Regions from separate parts of the Alicyclobacillus tolerans genome, predicted to be linked through region 3. Evidence: riboswitches for the same ligand, from Rfam matches in the RefSeq annotation. Region 3 holds a riboswitch; each other region holds the start of a gene.
The links. A riboswitch is a leader RNA that binds a small molecule or an ion and turns the genes downstream of it on or off. The one in region 3 is predicted to bind cyclic di-GMP.
Positions count from the first base shown of each region.

Region 1: another riboswitch for cyclic di-GMP. It lies ahead of ACOJUR_RS08790 (EAL domain-containing protein); the one in region 3 lies ahead of ACOJUR_RS15110 (hypothetical protein).
Region 2: another riboswitch for cyclic di-GMP. It lies ahead of sinI (DNA-binding anti-repressor SinI); the one in region 3 lies ahead of ACOJUR_RS15110 (hypothetical protein).

Region 1 covers NZ_JBMGNK010000002.1:1,755,645-1,763,224, reverse strand. The annotation lists gene ACOJUR_RS08810 (Ger(x)C family spore germination protein) at 1-286, shown strand, start outside; gene ACOJUR_RS08805 (GerAB/ArcD/ProY family transporter) at 310-1,392, shown strand; gene ACOJUR_RS08800 (class I SAM-dependent methyltransferase) at 1,657-3,144, opposite strand; gene ACOJUR_RS08795 (AbrB/MazE/SpoVT family DNA-binding domain-containing protein) at 3,353-3,616, shown strand; gene ACOJUR_RS08790 (EAL domain-containing protein) at 3,887-4,666, opposite strand; cyclic di-GMP riboswitch class I at 4,839-4,923, opposite strand; gene ACOJUR_RS08785 (3'-5' exonuclease) at 5,061-5,510, opposite strand; gene ACOJUR_RS08780 (hypothetical protein) at 5,692-6,450, shown strand; gene ACOJUR_RS08775 (hypothetical protein) at 6,532-6,693, opposite strand; gene ACOJUR_RS08770 (transposase) at 6,929-7,580, opposite strand, start outside.
Region 2 covers NZ_JBMGNK010000002.1:814,695-822,274, forward strand. The annotation lists gene ACOJUR_RS04130 (TasA family protein) at 300-1,445, shown strand; gene ACOJUR_RS04135 (hypothetical protein) at 1,713-2,825, shown strand; gene ACOJUR_RS04140 (hypothetical protein) at 2,873-3,865, shown strand; gene ACOJUR_RS04145 (helix-turn-helix domain-containing protein) at 3,977-4,381, opposite strand; gene sinI (DNA-binding anti-repressor SinI) at 4,405-4,545, opposite strand; cyclic di-GMP riboswitch class I at 4,608-4,704, opposite strand; gene ACOJUR_RS04155 (helix-turn-helix domain-containing protein) at 5,700-6,152, opposite strand; gene ACOJUR_RS04160 (MBL fold metallo-hydrolase) at 6,384-7,118, shown strand; gene ACOJUR_RS04165 (cysteine hydrolase family protein) at 7,153-7,580, shown strand, end outside.
Region 3 covers NZ_JBMGNK010000002.1:2,974,812-2,982,391, forward strand. The annotation lists gene pabB (aminodeoxychorismate synthase component I) at 1-1,133, shown strand, start outside; cyclic di-GMP riboswitch class I at 1,208-1,295, shown strand; gene ACOJUR_RS15110 (hypothetical protein) at 1,425-2,168, shown strand; gene ACOJUR_RS15115 (diguanylate cyclase) at 2,240-3,343, opposite strand; gene ACOJUR_RS15120 (tetratricopeptide repeat protein) at 3,571-4,149, opposite strand; gene ACOJUR_RS15125 (O-antigen ligase family protein) at 4,419-6,755, shown strand; gene ACOJUR_RS15130 (EAL domain-containing protein) at 6,862-7,323, opposite strand; gene ACOJUR_RS15135 (IS110 family RNA-guided transposase) at 7,439-7,580, shown strand, end outside.

The DNA of each region.
Region 1 (7,580 bases), 1.2 Mb from region 3:
TGGTGAAAAAGGAGACAGTTGGAATCCTCAACATCTTCATCAACTCGAAGAAAAGGCTAACCAAACGGTTCAACAAATTTGCCAGCAAACTCTGCAAAAATTGCAACAAAAAGACCAGACTGATGCACTGGGTGTTGGACTTATGGTCTATCGAAAACAACCTGGTGTGTGGCATAAATACGCATCTCATTGGAACGATGTGTTTCAAAAAGCAGATATTCATGTTCACCCCGTAGTAACCATTATGCATCCCGGGTTAATTCGTTGGCTCAAACTCCCCTATTAAATTCAGAAAGGAAGTATACCCTGTTGGCCATTCGACCGTTTGAGGCTACGTTATTATCTCTCATTACTCTTCCCGTCATGGGACATTTATTTATGGTGGCCCCCTTACTCCAGGCGGGCGGTCGTGACATTTGGATCAGTATCCTTTTGGGAAGTCTTCTTTTTTTAGGTTTAGCTCGATGGAGCGTACATATCGTCGTTTTGCGTCAAGGAAAATCTTTATGGGAATCCACAAACCATTTTCCCAAACCTTTACTCACCATTTTTAAAAGTTACTTTTTACTGTACAATGTCGCACTCGCTATCCTCTCATCTACCCTGTTTATTTCTTTTGTGAAAATTAATTTTTTATCGAATACGCCTACACTAATCTTGATCATCTTTTTAATGTTGATCGTTGCCTATAGTTTATCGAGGGGTCAACAAGCTATCTATTGGACAGGCACATTTTTAGCAGGATTGGCCATGCTGACGGGAATCTCTGTTTCTCTGATTGATCATCATTCGAAAGATTGGATGGAGTGGCTCCCTCTTCTCGAGCACGGATGGCATCCCGTTTGGATAGGCTTAGGGGTCTCTTGTTGTATGTGGACCGAATGTCTATCACTCCTTTTTCAATTACCCTATCAACATCCTTCAGAAAAATTATTGTATCGTTGGTGGGCTATCGGTATCATCCTGAATGCCATTATGATGATTATTCCTGCTATGGGAGTTATCTCAATCTATGGTTTAGAATGGGCTCAAACTTTTTTGTTTCCGACAGAAGAAACCCTCCGATCTATGGATCTCATTCTCATTGATCGATTTGACACGTATGGACTCGGACTTGCCGCCATGGGTACATTGATGCGGATAGCCATCTCTTTGGGATTTGCAATGGAAACTTTTTGGAATCCGGAAAAACACCAAACCTATATGCTCATCTTTTTCCTTCCTCTGCTTACGGTCACTACTTTTATTCTCAGTCGTTCTTTTACGGGCATCGAAGCCTGCCTGATAGGATATATCGGTAGTTCCGTCTTTCTCGTAATTCTGGTAGCTTTCTTCCTTTGTTTTCAACGGTATTCCCCACAGAATCAGGAAAAACACCAAAAAAGGCGATAGTTCTTCCTCCAATCAAGGGAATCCGCATTTCCCTTCAAATCTTCGACTTTTCAAGTACTATAGAACTTCTAGTCCCCTAAGGGCTCAGTTGTGGGAAATTTCTCCTCTTTGGCTTCATCCAACCTATGATCCCAGCAAATCCCCATGGCATAGTCTACCTGTTCAACGCGAATAAATCCGGTATGAAAAATACGTATATTTTTTTCGATTGAACAAAGATCCTGGCAGTAAATGCAGTAAAACGATTTCATCAGACACCATCCTTCAACAAGTGGATTTGATGACACGTGCTTGCAAAAACTGGCCCGGGTGATGTTGAATCATACCTTCCTCTCCGTATTTTTCTTGGATACGATATCCTCGCTCGGTAAGCTGTTGAATGAGATCTTGTTGAGCTTTCCAAGGCAAATTTCTCATGAACGGCTCAAAAAAGTTGCCAGCTTGAAACCAAAACCGAATGATTTGGTCAATCTCATAGGTCTTCCCCAGGATTTCAACAGGTTCCAAAGTGACCTCTTCGTAAGTACATTCCAATGTAGAGAGAATATTCCGAATAGTATCCTCCTTCGGCATACGATCCACTGAATCCTTCGACATTGATCGTGATTGTTGAAAGATGGGAGCTAACCACTCTTCTAAAAAGGGTTCGGTTTGTGGAAATTGGAGACCATATATGGTGGTCAACCACGCTCCTGGTTTACATACACGATGAATTTCTCGTAAAGCTTGAGGGATATCTGTAAAATGCAAAAAGAGAAAACCTACCGCTGCGTCAAAAGTATTACTTTCAAAGGGTAATTCCTCGGCTGTCGCCTGCAAGAATTTTACAGAAGCGCCCGAATAGGGCTTCTTCATCGCTCGATTCAGCATACCCAGCGAGGGGTCAATCGCCGTGATTTGCCCAAACAAACCTACTTTTTTGTAAAGTCCGGCATCCAAAGTGAGCATGCCTGTTCCACAGCCAAGCTCCAATACGTGCATATTCGGTTGCAAGCGAGCATTTTCCAAAAGTGCGGCACGTAATTCCTTCGCATTGGAAAGACGATTCATGATCTCATCATAATCTTCCATTTGACCAAAACCGGCAAACCGATTGAGTGCAGCACGCTTTTCAAGGAAACCGGTTTCCTGTAGAAAAGCTTGAAATTCCTTGAGATGGTCTTCTCCTTTTTTTGTTAAACGAATGGATAAACGATCCGATGAAGATACCCATTCTGCAACACCATAATCCAAGATGAGTTTACATTCTTCTTCCAACGGATAAGAAGCCCAGGGACGATGATATTGACCACTCACAAAATCTGTAACTAACATAGGCTGATAATATTGAATTGCCTGATAGTCATCATATGCATTAACAAGAAATGCAAGAGCAAACACCGTTTCAGGAGAATATCGCTTCATACTCGTTTCCAGTAATTTCGAAGCTACCAGTATCATGCTACCTTCGAGCCCGGACTGACCCAGACGTAAATGCGCATAAAAGGCAGCTGTGCTGGTGATCGCGTCAATCATCGCATTTGTGGCAACGACTTTCTGATAGTAGGGTTGAATGGCTGGACGGGCAAACCAGTGCTCAGGCCAATATTGTCGGACTAACCGCCGAGCCTCTTGATGAATTAACTGTTGATGATGCGAAGTCATTGTTGCAACGGAAACATGTGTGAGTGTTGGGCCGACCAAGACATGCTCCTGTAACAATTTTTTCATGATGGGAGCCAGTCTGGGCAATTCTTCAACAATTTCTTTCATACGAACCTTCCTTTTCTAGTGCGAATGCTGTCTCATTTTATCAATTTTATCATGTTCGAAAGAAAAAGGATTCCTATCCAAAGAAATGCGTATGTTGGAATAAAATCAATATTCGGAGCACAGAATAAATATAGAAACACATCCTTTCGATACCGTAGGGCTCACGCTTCACCGTGCGTGGGCCACTCCCATGAGAGGGGGAACCTGTGTGCAGGAAGACATACTGGATACAGGAATGACCAAGAGGGTCGATGAATTAGGAAGAATCGTCATTCCCCAAGAGTTACGAATGAGTTTAGGCATAGAGTGCGGAGATGAACTTGAATTTTTGTTAGATGAGGAGAATTTGATTCTTCAGAAATATGTACCGGGATGTGTTTTTTGTAAGAATACAGAAGATCTTCTATGGTTTCACGAGCAGCAAGTCTGTCGTCATTGTACGCAGCAATTACAGCAATATATGAAATACTAACTTGAATGAGCCACAGTCAAGAAAGCCCAGACTGTGGCGAATGACTTGTGTAGCCTCAGGCAACAGGTACAGTCTTACAGGTCGTCACGGCTGTAGGTACCAGCAAAAAGAACAATACAAAGATAATCAAAAATACAATAGCCCAGCGTGTCAGTCCATCGAGCATTTTTCAACCCTCCTTTAGCATTAAAACATGCTAAACGAGTCTTCATGGAACCGGACAAACACACGAATTTGAAAACGAATCCATCTAATTTACCTGGATTCGGTTCAGTTGACCTGCCCTCCAATCGAATAGGAAGTATTCAGAAAGGTTGAGGGAGTCATCATCGCCCAATCTTCCACAGCCATAGGTCGTGCCCAGTAGTATCCTTGACTTAAATCGATGCCCAGTTGTTGAGTGATTTGTACCTCCTCTATCTTTTCTACGCCCTCGGCAATCACTTTTTCTCCGGAATCCATGTAACACAATAGATGAGATAGTAACCGCTGTTTTCTATCTGAAAGATGAATGTTTTGAATGAGTGAACGATCTATTTTGATGAAATCGGGTTCCAATATCACCAAGGTAGACAAATTGGCATGTCCGACACCCATATCATCTAAAGCAATTCGAACGCCTAGAGAACGTAAGGGTCGTAACATCTCAAATAGGGTTTTCGGATCATAAGCTATGTATTCAATCATTTCAAAGATAAGTTGGCTGGGCGGGCAATGACTCTCTTGCAACAGATGTTCTAATTCCTCCAAATAGGCACGCTCCGTCAGACTATGGGGACTAACATTGACAAAAATCGGTTTAGATTGCCATTTTGCTGGCAACTCCAAACGTTTCTTCAAGCTCATTGATAAGGCTAGCCGGTCGATTTCAGTAGATAGTTGATATTCATAGGCAGCCTGAAACCATACATCCGGCGGTATCCCCTTCCCCTCGCATTGAGGGCGACTTAACGATTCATACGCAAAAAAGTGCTCTTTGCGATGATGAACGATAGGTTGAAACACCACATCTAGTTGTCCTCTTTGAATACTGGATAAGATACTTTGCAAAACGGAAGTGGGTATATTTGGTCGATTAGACAGTTTATACCCCCCCCCCCCCCCGAGGGATATTTTACCATTTTTGATGTGTGAATCTTGTACCATGTGTATCTTACCCACCCCTCTATCGTTTGAGGGCCACCCGTTTCCTACGGATGGCCCCCTCGTTCTTCTCGCCCTATGCGGCAACCCGGCGATCCTAGGCACATACCCTTAGACCCGTAGCTTTGCGTCCCAATGTTTCCATTGGTATGCTTTGATACGCATTTCTGAAATTTCTTCCTACCTTATCTTCCTACAAATTCCGACAATTTTCAACCTTTTGTCACAAAAGGAAGGTCATATACCTCAAATTCATTTCGAGTGCGAACGTACGATCGAGCGAGTACACAAGAACATCTTCTTACCAATCCGCTGCGCTATGTGCCATATCCGCGTCGAGTTCAAGACCAAGCCAATAACGCAGGTATGGATTGGTGTGTTTCTGTGCTTCTGGCCACAAATGACGAGCTAAACGGTAGGAACAGATCCACGGACGATGGGTTTCCGGCAAGAAAGACCGATCAAACTTGGCATTATGGACCACCCGTACAGCGTCCTGGATATGCGTCAGAATGGTTGGCCACACTTCTTCCCATGTGGGTTTGTCTTTGACTTGTCGATTGGTGATGTGATGCACTTCCGAAGCTTCCGGCGGTATCGTTTGTTGGGGATTGACAAGCGTCTGATAGAGTGGGCGAATGCCGTTTTTGCTCACCTCGACCAGTGAAATGTCCACAATCCGATGGATGGTTGGGTCTAGACCTGTCGTCTCTGTATCCAGCACCACAAAGCGTGTATCCTGTATACGCATGTAGGTTCACTTCCGTTTTTGGATATTGTAACCAAAATAGGACGTTGGAACAAGCCTGTAACCGACAGAACACGCTCTGCGGTCACGAAGATATACCGTGTGGATGGAAAAATGCTCCTGTCACAAAATGTGTAGCGGGTACGTCTATACAGGTGAACAATCGAAACTAGGGGTGGTTTTTGTGCAAAAACGAATCTGGGGACTGACGGCGTCTATGCTTGCATTGACGTGTTTGACGGTGACCGGGTGTGGAAGTCAAATCCAATCTCATTTCCAATCGACGACTTCAAATTCATCTGGTCAGAATAAGATAGCTACTCAATCTGGAAATACAACTTCATTAAAAACTAAGGCTCATTTAAAGAAATCGACATCTTTGCCTTCTAATGTAATGAATAGTAAATATTCTGATAACAACAATATGAATACTTTATCAGCAACAGAGCTAGCAAACTATGCTAACACTCATGGCCCCATGCCATTTAATAGTAAAAACATTCATCGTTCTGTACCTAATCAGAATCTATCTATATTTGGAAGCTATATTGTGACAAAAAATAATTCGAAATTTAATTCAAACAGTTTTAAAATGGTTGATTTTTGGAATGGAACTTTAAAAGAGCAAGTTTTTGCCTTAGAAATTGCCAAACAAACAGGCGGTTCTAAATATATAGTTGGTCTTGATTACGGGAAAAAAAGTGAAGCGTTTGTTTTTCCAAATCGCATTTGGATTACTAACTTTACAGGAGACTATGTTGTTTTTTATGTTCCTAGCCCAGCACAAGGCAATCCCGTATATGCATTAAATTTATACAATGGAACCTTACTGCCAAACCAAACTGTATCTTCTAATATGGTAAAAGAAATGTCAGGAATCAGAATGGGTGGATATAGTTTGGAGATAGCTGGTTTATCAAAAAGTTATCCTGTTTTTCAATAGCTTTTTTGTACAGCAAGAGGATCATATGATCCTCTTGCTGTACAAAAATTTAAGATGGTAACGAAATAGCTGCATCCAGATCTAATGAACCTCCACTATATTGCCAAATTTGCGCAACCACTCCACCAACTGATGGAGCATTCCAAGTAGGTAAACATCCACTTGCTGACCAATCAGCAACCCATAAGTGACTTGTATAACTATCAAGACCAGTCCAGCTATTGGTGATAGTATTCCAATCATATGGATCTGTGTAAATACCAGCTGGATAACCAGAGTTAATGAGTTCCTCAGAGCCGATGCCAAAATTGCTTTCGTGGTCTAACGGAGCAACGAGAAGTAAACTCTAATCGTCCAAAATTAGAGGAAACTCACTGTGATTCTGCTCCATGACTGTGGATATGTTCGTCATTGGCAAAATGGACGCACGAAAACTGTGGATAAGGTCTGCCAATCAAGGTTTTTGTGATGGCTGTTGTCATTGAGCCCGCTTCAGTCGACTTCGTGTCCACCCGCGGTTTACTGTTCCAGTTTGAGTGTAGGCGCAGTATGCCATCACATGCATACAGAGCATGCACTGGTCAACGTGAGCCTCTACCGCCTTACGTCCACGTTTGTGCACACGCCGTAAACTGTATCCATCTTTCAGCATCCCAATAATTCGCTCAATCCCTGTACGGGCGTCATACAACGTATCGAATGTACGGCTGTGCTGTGGGAACTCAGGGTCAACCTGAGGTGTTGTCTCAAAATCAACCCGAAGCACCCGACCCTGGGTGGCACCGCTACAGCACTGGATGTGTTTGTGGTGCGGGCAGACAAGCCCTTTCTGTTTCGCCTGAGGATTGTGAACTGGACACGTGAATATGTACTGCTCCTTTTTGAGGTCGGATCCTTTTAACTCCATCTTGTGTCCAGCAATGCAATGTGGCACCCCGTAGCGGTCAATCATATCAATTCCACGGACATCGCTCGGTTTGTCCTGGCGACCCCTGGGATTAATGGGAGCAACCAGTTTTGCCCCAAGTACATCCCTTGTTGCCTGCTGGTTCCTTGGACTCTGGTAAATCCCATCGGCAAGTACATATTGCACAGACTGTACCTGTTCCTCAAACTCAGCTTTGAATCGC
Region 2 (7,580 bases), 2.2 Mb from region 3:
GGCATCCACCCCTTGAGAGGTAGAACGAAGGAATGTGAGGGCATAGACCCAGTGTGACATGGGAGGGTAAACCGCAAGGGAACGTGTGGACATCCAAAGGTGCGAACATCATTATGTTCCATGTATTGGTAAATTAACGCCAATCTCTGTTCCTGCCACGGAGTATCCGTTTGAAAATTGGCACATCTAGCATTCTGGCAATCCCTCTCAAATTGTCAAGGTGCGTAATCGTGAGAATGAGAGAGTAAATAGAAGAAAACATTAATTTATAGTGGGAGGGGTAAAGGATGAAATTCAGCATGAAATCAAAAATAGGAGCAGCAGCAGCCACATCATTAGCTGGGTTGGCAATGATGGGAGCGGGATCGTACGCATTATTTACAGCACAAGCACAGTCGAATACGCAAACCTTTGGTGCAGGTGTAGTCGATATTGCCACGACAGGCCAAGGGTTCCAAACCTTCTCGAATAATCACACGATCGATTTTTACAACATGGTACCAGGAGATTATGTGGGTTCTTATGTGGTGGTGCAAAACACAGGTAGTGTGAATGAAGTGGTAGACATCAATACTCAGGCTCATGGTCCAATCTTCTGGGATGATGGACTCAACAATGGGAAAGTGACAACGCTCAACGGATATAGCAAGGGTTCATTGCCATCAAGTGATTCACCCGTAGCTTCTACAGCACAGTCGACGTACGCTGATTTCTGGCAACCGCGCTTACTCTCGAATGGTCCTCAGGTGATGGGCGGGGATTGGGAATCGGTAGATTATCCTGGTACCAGTCAAAATTCGCAGTATGAAAACGATAATCATCCTGCCAGTTATACATTGAATTACCAGATATATAATGAGCAACCGACTGTTACCATGAATGCGACAAACAGCAGCACACAGGCACCCACGTTCACTGTGACAGGTAGTAATGGCCAAACATTGACACCTGCAAGTGACATCATTGCAAACACGATTACTTATACGTACAACCAGGCAGGATACAATCCGGCAACAGGACAGGATTATCCACAACAGACGGGGACGTTTATGAACGGGCAGACGCCGTTCAGTGGGTCGTCGGACGTTCAGGGTATAGTCCTTCAACCTGGACAATATATGGTGGTTGAATACACGGGCCAATTGCCGATACATGCAGGAAATGACTATCAAGACGCATGGGGTAGTGCACAGGTAGTATTCAATGCTGCACAGTGGGAAAATAACCATAACGATGACCAAAATCCAATTCTGACTTCGCCTACCAGTCCTACTCAAAACACGTCAAGCGCTGGTACAACTTCTGGAAGTGGTTCTGTTCCGACATCTCCAAGTGGGAATGGACCAACATCCGGAACAGGTACTCCAGGAGTACCATCATCATCCTCAAGTGGTAATGATTCTACCACATTATCACCTAATCCACCTATAAATTTCAGAAGCTAATCACCTGCGATTTATTGTTAGAGCCATTTGTGCACTTCTGTATTTGAAAGTTCCCTGCCGAAAGTGGACCCTTTCGGCAGGGCTCCCTGATATTGCACTGACAAGTCTGCAGTCTTTGGCAATGAATCCATAGAATCATAGTTCATTACGCAAAGAGTGCAGATTTGAAAAAATCTTCCACACGTTTGGCGTACAGATTTTTAGTCAATCCATTTATATTCTGCATTTTATCAAAAGGCTGTTCAGTAGTAGGGGGCGTGTTGTTTCATGAAGAAAAGTTGGCTATATTATCTTGGCTTATCTACAATGTCTGCAATGGTTCCGATAGGCATAAGTGGAACCTATGCATTGTTCACACACCAGACGCAATCATCCCCTGTATCTTTTGGAACGGGGACTGTGCAAGTGGAATTAAAGCAAGACACAAACCATTCATTACTCATCGAACCATACGATAGTACAGATTATTCAGCATTTTTGAATAATCATTTTCAACCTCATCGAGATATTCTTTATATGGTTACAAATACGGGTACGGTGAATGAATGGGTTAGATTAGATTCAGCAGCTACTTTATATTTAGGTGGAAATCCTAACGCGGCACATGAATTGGCGGGTAGTTATAAAATTTTAACTTTGCCATCTACCAACGATGAAAAGGATCTTGTTCAATCCTTAATAGAAGACTTACAAAATCAGCAATGGACGGTTGGTAGCACGGAAACATCCTTAGCTAATCTTGATATATCTTCTTTTGCGCCGCGTTGTCAGCAATGGTTATTGCAATTGCCAACAATGATTCAAAATCAGTCTCATTTAACAGGTTGTTTAGCCTATATGACAAACGGCCAATGGTCCCCTGAACAACAACAAATTCTGCAAAATTATTGTCAACAATTCTTTTCTTCTTTGCAGTCGGAAGGATACCATACAGTAGCGGATATCCCTGAAGTTGCGTGGCAATCTTTTTTCCAATCTCTTTTTTCTCAATTAAATGCTAGCAAGCTGAAACAAGAAGTTGTAGCAGGTGGAAATGATCCGTCATGTACTGTCTTGGCTTCAGGCTCTTTACTTTTTTCTCAAATATTTTCTTTGGGAAACACCAATTGGAATCAGTTACAACAATCCATTCCACTATCACTTCCTAATGCAGTAGATTCCGTTGCAGGAAGTGCAGCATATTCGAATACCACCTGGTTTCCTCTAGCTCCGGGACAAACTGCAGTAGTAGTCTATCAACTTTATGTACAGGATACTTCCCCGCTTGGAGAGTCTGGCTGCAAAAATTCCTCGCCATTTGTACCGAATACGTCTAGCAACACATTAATGACTTGGGCTTATGTAGTGCAACATGAGAATGTTTCGCAAATTTCAAATTAGAGAGTTTTCGTAAAGTAGGGTTGTAGTTGAAAGGAAGTGAGTGCAAGATGAGTCGATTGCGTCTTCCTAAACGATTCATAGCCGTGGCAGGAAGTACGTTAGTGGGCATTTTATTGCTGTCGGATGGATTATTTCGCATGACTGCTTTGGCCGATCCGTCTCTTACGTCTTCATTTTCTGGTGGTTTAGCTTTTACACAATATGCTGATGGAAGTCATATTTTTTCTAATGTTCATCACTTAGTGCCCGGGGATACACGCACAGGTTCTGTAGAAATCATGAACGAAACAAATGTTACTGAGCAAGTGGTCTTTACAACAAAACTATGGGGACCTTTGTTTTCAAATAATGGTCATACAGGCACAACTTTGTCCAGCACCTATATCTCCAAAGACTATTCAGGAACAGGATATCAAAAAGCGTTTGAATATGATAATTTTCCACCGCATATGAGTGATACGGCTTATGTCGTTGGGGATGAAGAAGCTACCATTCAAACACAGGGTCCTTTTTCTCAAACAGTACAATCCAAACCTTTTACTTTATTGGAAGGTCAATCCTTGCTCATTCAGTACACGCTTCAATGGCCTTTAAGCGCTCATAATGATTATCAGGGGGCTTTAGGCTATATGCAAGTGCAAGTTCAAGCGATTCCCGTGGGCACACCTTCTAATCCGTCAGGTCCGACAACGCCCAATAGACCACCTCAGCCCAATTTACCCAATGGAGGAAATCCTCCTGTTACTGTAACGCAGCCCAATCCATCAGGAGGGAATGCACCGCCGATTAGAGAACCAGGTTCTGGAAACGGAAGTCAAGGGGGAGTTTCTGGCATTTCTAGTCACCCGTCAGGCGGGCATTCAGAAGGACAAACAGTTCATGTCATTCCCATTTCATCTCCTGGTCAATCTTCTGTCATTGGAGCAACATCTCCCGTGACTGGGGTACCTGTATTGGAAACTTTAGCCGAAGCTTTGAGTTTTATTCTGCTTGGCATAGGAATGCTTTTCTTGGGGAGTCGATTGCGAAAAGAGAGATAGGGATATTGAAAATCATTTCTAAATAGAGAATTTCCAAATAAAAATCCTCATTGCGCAAGAAATGAGGATTAAACATTTGATTTATGCCACTGATACGGATTATATAAAAAATTAAGAATCCTTTTTATCCTGGATTTTTTTCCATCTTTGATATTCAACAAATTGTTTAAATTCTTCAATATCAATCCCGGAAAGTTTTGCTTCTCTAGCAATTTCTAGCCATTCTTCATCAAGCCCGTATGGATTTTCTGAATCCACCGTGGATACCACATCCACAGGTAATAACTCCACCAAGGGAATTTGAAAGACATGAGAAAGTTTTTCCAAAACTTGAATGGACGGGTTTTGTTGTTTGTCTCGTTCAATCATACTTAGGTATGACTTGGCTACCCCAGAACGCTCAGACAACTCATTGAGCGACCAACCACGAGATTTTCGTAAGGCTTGTATGCGTTTGCCAATCACAGATGTCTCCCCGCCCACTCCATGTGTAAATTTTAAATAAAAGTGAATCATTTCATACTATTGACATTATTCCTTCAAGACAACGTTTGGATAGTGCGGGAAGAGAGGAAGCGTCTGACTTCTTCTTTCGTTAAACCAAAGTCTCGAGCCATTGCCATTAAACCTTCCCAATCCTGTAAGCTTTCAGTATCCCTTTTGTTCTCTTTGTCTGTCATTGTTTTAGGCTGAATGTTGTGCAATTCCCTTTACCCCATTTCGGTAAGATTTCCTACCGAACCCTTGCAACTCAGCCATCCTGGCTTAATTTTATATTTTTCCATCCAGGACCCGCAGTTTTGCGTCCCTGTCTTTCAACAGGTTTGCCCTCAAGGAACTAGGATACGTTCATTATACGAAACAGATTGTGCTTCGACAATCTAAAAATGTTCCGATTGGACTCATATCTATATTTTGAAACGAAAGAGATTGAATTGAAACATTTGGAACATTATTTCCGTTTACAATACTTTCGAGCACCGTAAGCATATGTCCTGTCGTCATAACGGTGAACGGGGAAATGCAAAGCGACGGGATCGAGAAAGGAAAAGAAACGTTTAAACAGAGATGAGCGTTACAAACAGGCTAACACAGTTGAAATATGAAAATATAGAAAGCCAATATGCTTTGCGGGTAGAGGTAAGGGATACGAACGGAATATTCATGAGAGAGATGAACGAATGAGAACTAACAGAAAATCAATCAAGGAATTAAAAAATAGGCGCTGCACCGCTCATATATGGACGGACAGCGCTCATCTCTTTAACAATAGCTCCCTTCAAACGGTTGAACTTGGTCCGGAATATGCGTCTCATTGAAAGATTGTGCAGGCAGATTAAAAAATTGATCCGTAATGCTAATAAGTGGGCGCAATACTTGTAGATTGAGTATATTTATAATCCCAAGTGGAATGAAAGGTTTTCCAGTGCATACCATCCCAAACTTTGTTTCATGCATGTGGTTCCAAGTTTTGATGTTGAATAGGATTGTAAGCTTTTCCGCCAATCACTTGAGAACGTAATCGTTTTATTAACAAGAGAATCGTTAAAAGCTTGTATTTTGGCAGGCGTAAAGAACTGTATTCCTGAAATAGCAGAAAGTGAAAGAACTCCAATGGCGAAGTACCTAGAATAAGTTCCTTTTGTTATCAAAATAAGAGATTTACTAGTTATCTATTGATTTTATATAAAAATACCAATAATTACTATAAATAATTTAATTATAAAAATGGGTTTCATGAGCTAGTATTTAGGGGAAGAAATATAAATTTACTCATGGACCATGAGTCCAATGAGTCTAGTATTTGTGGTATTTATGCAATTGGACGGGGGAATTATTCCTTTGAACAGTCTATTTCTTTTAACAAGTTTTTAGCTCGAACCATTCTTTCTTGATATTGCAATTTCATTGCTTGAACATTTTCTACTTTTCGATTCATTTTTTCAATCAACTCTTCTAGTATTTGAATAAAATTTTGGACGATCCGTTTTTGTTCTTCTATATTTTCATTTTGCTCTTGAAAATTCTTCTTTAATTCTTGCAAGGATTGTTCAGCAGACAATGTTTCTTGAATCTCTTGCAGTGAAATGCCGAGATGCTCTTTTAAACGCAATATTTGCTGCAGCATGTCTATCGTTTTTTCATCGTAAAGTCGATGACCTCCATTTGTGCGTGCTGCTGCAGAAATGAGTCCAACTTCCTCATAGTAACGAAGCGTTCTTGGTGTGATACCAAGCTGTTTGGCAACGTTGTCGATAGTCAAAAAGTATTTATCCTGTTGTGCCAATCATATACCTCCGTTTCTTATCTAAGCTGATTTTGGTTGTATTCTTTCCTTCTACAGGACATGGCTCTAGGTTATCCTACAGAAAAGAAAATATATTCGAGTTGATTGCGATTTACACTTGGTCTAGGATATTATACAAGTTATTCAGTTAACGTCAACGTAAATTAGTTGCATGTTTTCATTGTTCATAAGGAGGTGAAACCCAAGCTGTGAAAAATCAGCTTGGGATAGATGAAGATAGCCAATGGAGTCGAAATGCTGGAATTGGAAATGAATATAATGGGGCGGAAAAATTTAATTCATCCAACACTCTTTTACGATGATTCACAAGCCATATTAGTAGACGCGGGCATGCCCGGGCAACTCAATGAAATTCGCGAAGCGGTGGAAAAAGCGGGAGTGTCGTTTGAAACGATAACTGCCGTTATTTTAACGCATCAGGATATCGATCACGTTGGAAGCATTGAAAGTTTAATCAAGGAGCTTCCAAAGTCGATTACTGTCTATGCTCACGCGGAGGATAAACCTTACATTGAAGGTGAAAAAGAACCTATCAAAATGAATCGCCAACGTGTTGCTCAGATGTTGGAACAAGTACCAGCAGAGATGCGCAGTCAGGTGGAGAGTATCTTTTTGAATCCTCCCCAAGCTAAAGTCAATCAAACAGTAGAAGATGGAGAGTGGCTTCCGTTTTTTGGAGGTTTGCAAGTGATATACACCCCAGGGCACACACCTGGTCATATCAGTCTCTACCATCGTAATAGTAAGACGCTGGTTACGGGGGACGCGATGGTGAGTGAGAATGGGAAGCTTCTTGGACCCAGCGCACAGGCAACACCAGATATGGAAGAGGCGCTGAAGTCTCTAAAAAAATTTGCTGCCTTAGATATTGAACAAGTCGTTTGCTATCACGGTGGTTTATGTAATTTTCAAGTCAACGAACAAATTGCAAACTTAGTCAAGTGAAGAATTGAGCGTTGGGGGTGTTTAGCAATTGCCTATGAGTCAAACTGCTCTTCTTGTTATGGATATGCAAAATGGCATTGTTTCACGTTTCGCAGAAGATCCTAGCGTGCTTGAACCGTTTAAGCATGCGGTGGCTTTGGCGAGAAAATCAGAAGTTATGGTGATTTTTGTGAGGGTCGCGTTTCGTCCTGGTTATCCTGAAATTAGCAGTCGAAATTTGTCATTTTCTAGAATTGCCAAAAATCCAAACGACATGATTCAATCTGAATTTTCAACCCAAATTCACGAGTCCGTAGCACCGCAACCTGAAGAAGCTGTTGTTACGAAACTGCGCGTGAGTGCTTTTACAGGTAGTGATTTAGAAGTGCTGTTGCGTGCCCAACACATTGAGCGCTTAGTTCTTTGTGGTATTGCCACAAGTGGCGTTGTACTTTCGACATTGCGTGAAGCGGCTGACAAAGA
Region 3 (7,580 bases):
TTGTCGACTTGCTGCGCAACGATATGAGCCGGATTTGTAAAATCGGCAGCGTACATGTACCTGTGCTGTTTGAAATTGAAGAATATCCTACCGTTTGGCAAATGACCTCCACCATTTGTGGAAACTTGCAACCCAACGTCCGTTTGGAAGACATTTTTAGCGCCTTGTTCCCTTGCGGGTCGATTACTGGAGCGCCAAAAATTCAAACAATGCGGCGTATTACTGAATTGGAAGCTGAACCGCGCGGAGTTTACTGTGGAGCTATTGGCTATGTCAAACCAGGCGGAGATGCGTTATTCAACGTGGCCATTCGTACCGTGACATTGCATCAAGAGGGTAACACTTGGCAAGCTGAATACGGTGTTGGCGGAGGCATAACCATAGATTCTACACCAACCGAAGAGTGGCGTGAGACTCAGGCGAAAACAGCATTTCTCAGACAAAATCGTTCACCTTTTTACCATAAGGAATTTGCTTTACTAGAAACACTCTTACTGCAAGATGGACAGTTTGTGCTATTAGAGGAACATATGGAAAGATTGCGATCATCCGCAGCCTTTTTCCATTTCCCGTTGCCAGAAGAACGCATTCTTGCTGATTTGCATTCACTGAGCATCGCCAATTTTCATGAAGCAGCTTTGCGCGTACGTCTGACTGTGGATGCAAAAGGAGGATATGATATCAACTTTCAACCTACAGAACGTATGCACGGTAGAACCGATGCACTGCCAAACCCAGAAAGCACCAGGCAAAACCCTGTCTTAAAAATCATGCTTGCCCAAAACCCCGTGGACTCAACAAACTTGTTTCTCTATCACAAAACAACCTATCGAAACCTTTATCAAGTACACGTTTCAACCAATCCTAATGTACTTGATACTTTACTTTGGAATGAGCGTGGTGAAGTAACTGAATTCACGATTGGTAATTTAGTCGTATGGGATAAGGGTCGCTATTGGACACCCCATCGCCATTGTGGCCTTTTAGCAGGTACGCTGCGCCAACATCTTTTAAAACGAGGACTTGTAGAAGAAAGCGTGCTAACGTTGGACGACGTGTTGCATGCGGAGCATCTATGGTTTATCAATTCGGTTCGCGGATGGAGAAAGGTTGAAATATGCAAAAATATTTAATTATATTCTATTTTTTATAGACAAGCCCGAATAGAATGATTATGATAAAAACAAATTTAAGAATTAAATTTAACATGTGTCAAAGGCAAACCTGTGGAAATGCAGGGACGCAAAGCTAAAGGGGCTAAAGCGAGAGAATCGCCATGCTTGCCAGTTGCCACTCATGAATGATTACGTGGTTTAACTGGCAATCAGGTGTCCTCCAGCCTGTCTGCCAGTTTTTCTTTTCTTTCAAGCCAGATTCAATAGCTTACTGGCTTCATCCATCGAAGTAAAAGGGGTTGGGTAAACTTGATGAAGAAATGGTTCAGTCAATTACAGCCAGACAAAAAATCTCTCCTTACCGGTGCAGTCGTTGGTACGCTCTTTGGCTCGCTGCTTGCGGGAGGTGCTGTGTTTGCAGCTACCAGCAACTTTGTCCAGGCTCAGAAAGAAATCGCAAATTACGACGGCATCAAGGGCAGTGCTCTTGTTTATGGCGGCACAACTTATGCTGAACTTTATGCAGTACAGCAAGTGCTCCAAAAACAAGGTATTGTGAACCAGTGGAATGGCGACGTCAAAAACTTCTCTATGGATTCTCCATCACAGAGCCTACAACAACTTTCCAGTGAGAACAGCAACCTAGATCAACAGGTGGGAGATTTTAAAGATATTCTAAAAAGTATTGAGAAACTTCCGAGCAATGACCAGCAACAAGTATTGAATCAATTAAATGGATTGCTAAGCAGTACGAGTACGTCCACCAACACGAGCACATCGGATAACAGCACGAGTGATTTAAATGTTTGGGCCAAAGGATTGTTAAGAGCTGAACAAGAAACGGAAGGAAATCCGGGCTACGCAAACTCAGTTCTGCAAAACCTGATTCAACAATTTTCTCAAAAACATGGAGATCACGGCGACAGTCAAGATCATCAAAATGATGGACAAGACGGACAAAACAATTCACAACAGAATAACGGCAGTGATTCAGGAGACGGGTCAACCACAGGATCAGTATATGGCAATACAGGGGATAACTCCGGAGATTAAAGGGTAAGAATGGCATTTGACCGTGTACTGCTTTGATAAGCAATATCTCGCCAACAGAGAAACAAGCGGTTTCAACGTTTCAGCAACGATTCCAGCTTTGGCGAAACAAACCGGTACACGGTCAATTGTCCTTTACGCTCATGTTTGGATTGATGCATAGCTTCGTTTGCAGCCAAAATCAAGTCTTCCAGCGACTCCACTTGCACCGGATAACAGGCCGCCCCTACACTAACCGCGCCCTCAATGGTCTGCCCAGCGATGGTATATTGTCCACTCAACGCACGAACGAGACGTTGTCCTACCAGATTACACTCTTCCAGTCCGTGTATTCGGCAGAGCACAATAAATTCATCTCCACCGTGGCGCACAACCACATCTCTTTGGCGCACCGCTCCACGTAAACGTTCTGAAAATTGCACCAAAAACGCATCGCCTGCGTCATGACCATAACGATCATTGATAAATTTAAAATTATCGCAGTCAATATAAAAAAGTCCATATGTTGCGCGAGAATTACGAAGAAGTCGTAGGCACCGATCTAAGTATCGACGATTGTGGAGCTTAGTCAGCGGATCGCGATAGGCAGCCTTTTTCAGTTTCTTTTCATAGCGTTTACGCTCAGATATATCACGTATAGTTAGAAGAAAATAGCGATGCTCAGCAAGCCGCTGCGGAAGAGGGTCAACAACCACTTCGCCGCACCAGCCTTCAAAATCCATATCCATCACATGCCGCCCGCTGTTTTGCGTTACAGTGCGCATAAGTGGAATGAGTTGTTCGAGCACATGGATACTGTGCACATCATGCAAAGAACGTCCAGTAAGTCCCTGCCAGCCCCCAATACGCGCTTCCGCTGATGGGTTGCCAAAAATGTAAGTATACTCACCATCTGGCCCCTGGCGGACAACTGCCAACGGATCGGACATATGTTTGAGAATGTCGGAAAGCAAATCCAAGTGTTCGTACAGCGCTAATTGCGCAGCATCACTCGCGGCCATTTCCAGCCCTTCCTCTCCTAACCGCTCACTGGTTTCCATCGGTGAACGGCGACGATGAACAGCATCTTCACCAGAGAGAGCAGGATTTACTTCACGTCGAACCTTGGGTGGCCATTCCTTGGAGGCATGGGCATCCTCAGAATTCAACAAAGATTTGGCTTGTGGAATTTTGAGCACGTCCATTTCCCCTTTTCCCTCCGACAATCTCTCATCTATTTTTATAAATACTAGTCGTTGTATGGAATATCCACTAATGGAAAGACAAACTTTCTCCTATTGTACAGTTAGCTTATAGAATTCTCAATATCTTATGCACAAAAGGTTCATTCTATTTTTAGAATTAAAAAATCCCCCGCAAAACTAGAACACAGTCTTGCGGAGGATCGATCTATATAGAAAGCACATTACTTCAGGGAATTCAGATCTTTTTGCAAGTCTGAATAGTAAGCGTTGGATTTTGGCACTACTTTCAAAGCCTGTTGAAGAGTTTGCTTGGCTGCTTGTTTTTGGTTCAGTTGTATCTGTACGAGATATAAGTTAAGCCACGCAACTCCGTATGTTGGACCTATTTGTGTAGCTTTTTTGTAATACGCTAAAGCCTGGCTTGGCTGTTTCAACCCCCGGAAATAGACATTACCTATATTGTTTAAAGGAATTGGGTCTTTAGGGTTTAATTGAGCCGCCTTCTGATAATAAGTGATGGCTTTCTCAAACTGCTGGTTATCAAAGGCACTAATACCTGCATCCATCTGCGCCTTCTCGCTCTTAGGTTGCGCCTTGGCCGCGTTCTCAAATTTTTTAAGATTTGCTGCGCCATAATATGCGGTAGCACCTACCATGACTCCTCCGGGTGTCTTGATGGCCTGGTTAGCAGTCTTTTGAACCTGATTGGCCGCTTGATTGGCAGTTTGATTGACAGTGCCACAACCAGCAACTAGACCGAGTGTAGCTACAGTTGTCAGGGATAAAAGAAGTTTTTTCATTTTTCTTGTCACCTCTCCTCGCTTTGGGCTTGTCTCAGAAATATTTCTCTGTATGGAAGCACTTAGCCCATGCTTGCTAGCCCGAATGCTTAATGAAATGCAAAACAGGCTGCGATTCATTTCCAGCCCTTCTTACTATAACCGAGCTTGTCCAAAGGGCAAAGTCAAAAAGGCTCGGTTTCAACAAAATGTGACATTTTTCGATCTAGCTCTCCTTGCCCCGTGATACAATACACATGATTCGAACACAGTATTGGAGGAATTGTCCGTTGCAGTCATCCAGCATCCGAAATTTGAGTCAACATCTTTTTTGGATTGCGCTATCCGCTTTCATTGCCTGGATGCCTTTTTATAACAATGGCGTCTTTTTTAGCCGCGGTCACGCGCATATCGATCTCGTTTTGCTTATTCTGCTTTCATTCTATCTTGTCTTTCGAATCATTTCTTGGTTTGTGGACAAGCCCTCAACCGGGGAAAAACCTTTATACGTACATCTAAGTTGGTTTGATGTAGCTTTTGCTGTGTATGTTATCCTTTATCTCCTCTCGCTTTTTTATGCAGCCAGCCTGCCGCTGGCAGTTGAGGGCGCTCTGGATGCTTTAGCGCTTATCTTTCCCTTTGCGCTGATGCGTAATTATGGGCACTTCTCGCTTGCATCAACTTATCTATTGTGTGCACTCGGGATTTCGTCTATAGGTATCAATGCTATTGGCTTTGCCAACGGCTGGGGGCAACTATTATTTCCAAGCGCTATCACTCTTTCACCAAGTCTGCAAGTATCGTCTGTTTTCCAGTACCATAACACGTACGCGTCATTTGTAACGGCGATTGGACTTGGACTAATGGCGTATTGCGCACTTTCACCACGATGGATTATGTTGCGCGCGTTTTTTACAGGCATGGCCGCTCTTGATTTTGCTGGCTTGCTTCTTTCTGATTCTCGTGGCGCATTACTGTTTTTTGTTATTGTTCTCATCTGTCTTTTGATTGGACTAAAGACACAAGAAGGCAGCCAGGTTGCCCGTTCGCGATTTCTGCTCTTTTTTGCCGCTGCATGGGTGGGAGCTGGTTTATCTTACACGCTTCTACGCTCAGCCATTTTGCATCAGGATGTTGGTAACGGCTGGGTTGCCTTTGTCATTGGAATCGTACTGCCATTCTTTTTAGTTCTCGCTTTTTCTGTTCCCTTTCGAGACTATACGAGCGTTCTCCTATCTGCCAAAAAAACTCTACCTGTTATTACCATTGTCTACATGATCGGTATCCTTGGCATAGCAGCTATTAAGTCAAAAAGTTTTCTACACAAGATTCACAGCTATCATGTCCATCAATTGTCAGTCATACAACGTTTTATTTTCTGGCGAGACGGATTGCGCATTTTTGCCTATAACCCTATCAGTGGAAAAGGTTACGGAGCATGGGCAGCCATGTTTGAAAGAGTAGAATCCTACCCATATTACAGCACGCAGGTACACTCGTTTTTCATGGACACCTTAATGAATATTGGCATCTTGGGAATCTGTGCCCTGCTCTTCGTCTTATGGCCACTCTTGCGAACTGTGATTGCCCCATGGCGCACCATTCTTGAGACAGATGTCTCTATTGCTGGCAGACGGGCACTATCCGTTATGGCTTTGATGCTGTTTGCCCACAGTCTGATGGATTGGGATTTTGCCTTTCTTTCCATGGAATTTCTGTTTTTCCTCGGTGTCGGTTCTGCTTTTTCCTTGCGTTCACATCTATCTGGACAAGGATTCTCTGTTCCTTTACATGGTTGGTTGATGCGAACGGCAACGACAATCACATGTCTGCTTTGTCTGACTGGATTGTATCAATCAGCGCAAACTGTCCACGCAGAGAATTTAGTGCGAAACGCAAACGCCACACTCAGCGAAGAGGGACGCATCAATCTATACGCTGAAGCCGTGCATATAGTCCCTTACAATACAACCTATTTAACAGATGAAGCCAACGCATTTTTGGCAAACGGATCAAGCCAACAGAATTTGCAACAAGCCATCTCTATCTTGCAAAAAACTTTACATTTCGACCCATATAACGCTACAGTGCAATCTCAATTGGCGACCATCGCATTTGAGGATAGGCATTATTCTCTCGCCTACGAGGCTGCAGCGCGAGCTTTCCGTAACGCTCCTTTCTTCCCTTCAAATGTCAGTCTTGCGATTAACGCCGCCACCATTGACGGAATGCAAAAAGCTCCGAGTAATCCTAGCGTGGCAAGACAAAGACTTGTTGCTGCTCTCTCACTCTATCAGCAGTACCAAAAAAACTTGTCAATCGTTCAGCATTTGCCGCCCTATCTGCCGCCGATGCAACCGTATGTGCTCGATTCGTTCACCTTCGACTCACTGGCAACTGCAGAACTTGGCATTGGCAACAACCAGATGGCCATACAATTTGCCGCTAAAGAACTGGCAAACAGCGACAAACATACTCGAGACGTAGCCAAAATGATAACTTTAATTGCCCAACAGGGAGGACTCCCCGCCCTTCAAAATCCTACTGTTCTGGCTTTTGTCAAAGAGCGGCAAAATCTGCATAGTAGCTATGCACTGCTTACGAACTTGCGATTCTTAATGCCCTAGTGAATTTTTTGAGCCACTCCGGTTCGATCCAGTTGTGAAATAATGGCGCACCGATTTCGGTGCGCCATTGATTTTTAGCTTACATCATGAGTTGGAAAAGAGAAAATCACAGTATATTTTCTTGCGATTCCATACTGCCTGAAACAGAAGTCGAATATTTGACTACTTTTTCAAATTCAACAAATGGCATAGGTTTGCCTAGCAAATATCCTTGTATATAATCGCAGCCGTGTTGCTGTAGCCATTGCAATTGCGGTACTGTTTCTACTCCTTCTGCGACAGTGGAAATTCCTAGCTGACGAGCCAGTGTCAGCATCGAAGCCACAATTCGCTCATTGTCCCGATCCGGCTTGTCCACCTGAGCCAATTTACGGATAAATGATTGATCGATTTTGATGACATCCGGTCGAATATCGAGCAGATAAGTGAAAGAGGCGTATCCAGTGCCAAAATCATCAATGGCTATCATCACACCGAGGTCTTTCAGCTTTTTGATCATTTCCAGATGGACGGCACTGTTGAGCATGACGGTCTCTGTGAGTTCGAGTTTTACTTGAGAAGGAGCCATTCCTGTAATGAATTAATTTCGGGTTTGAAACAAAAAGAGCGCCTCCTGTATGCTGGGTTCCGAATGCAGGACATTCATTCCCTAATTGAGGAGGACGCTCAACGTGAAGTATAAGATGCAACAGAAGCAAAATCAACGAATCCAACAAATTACCGACGCTACCATCATTGTGGGAGCGGACATTGCGAAGCAAACGCATGTAGCGAGAGCCATTGATTTTCGTGGAATTGAGCTCGGTAGAGAGTGCGTTTTTAGCA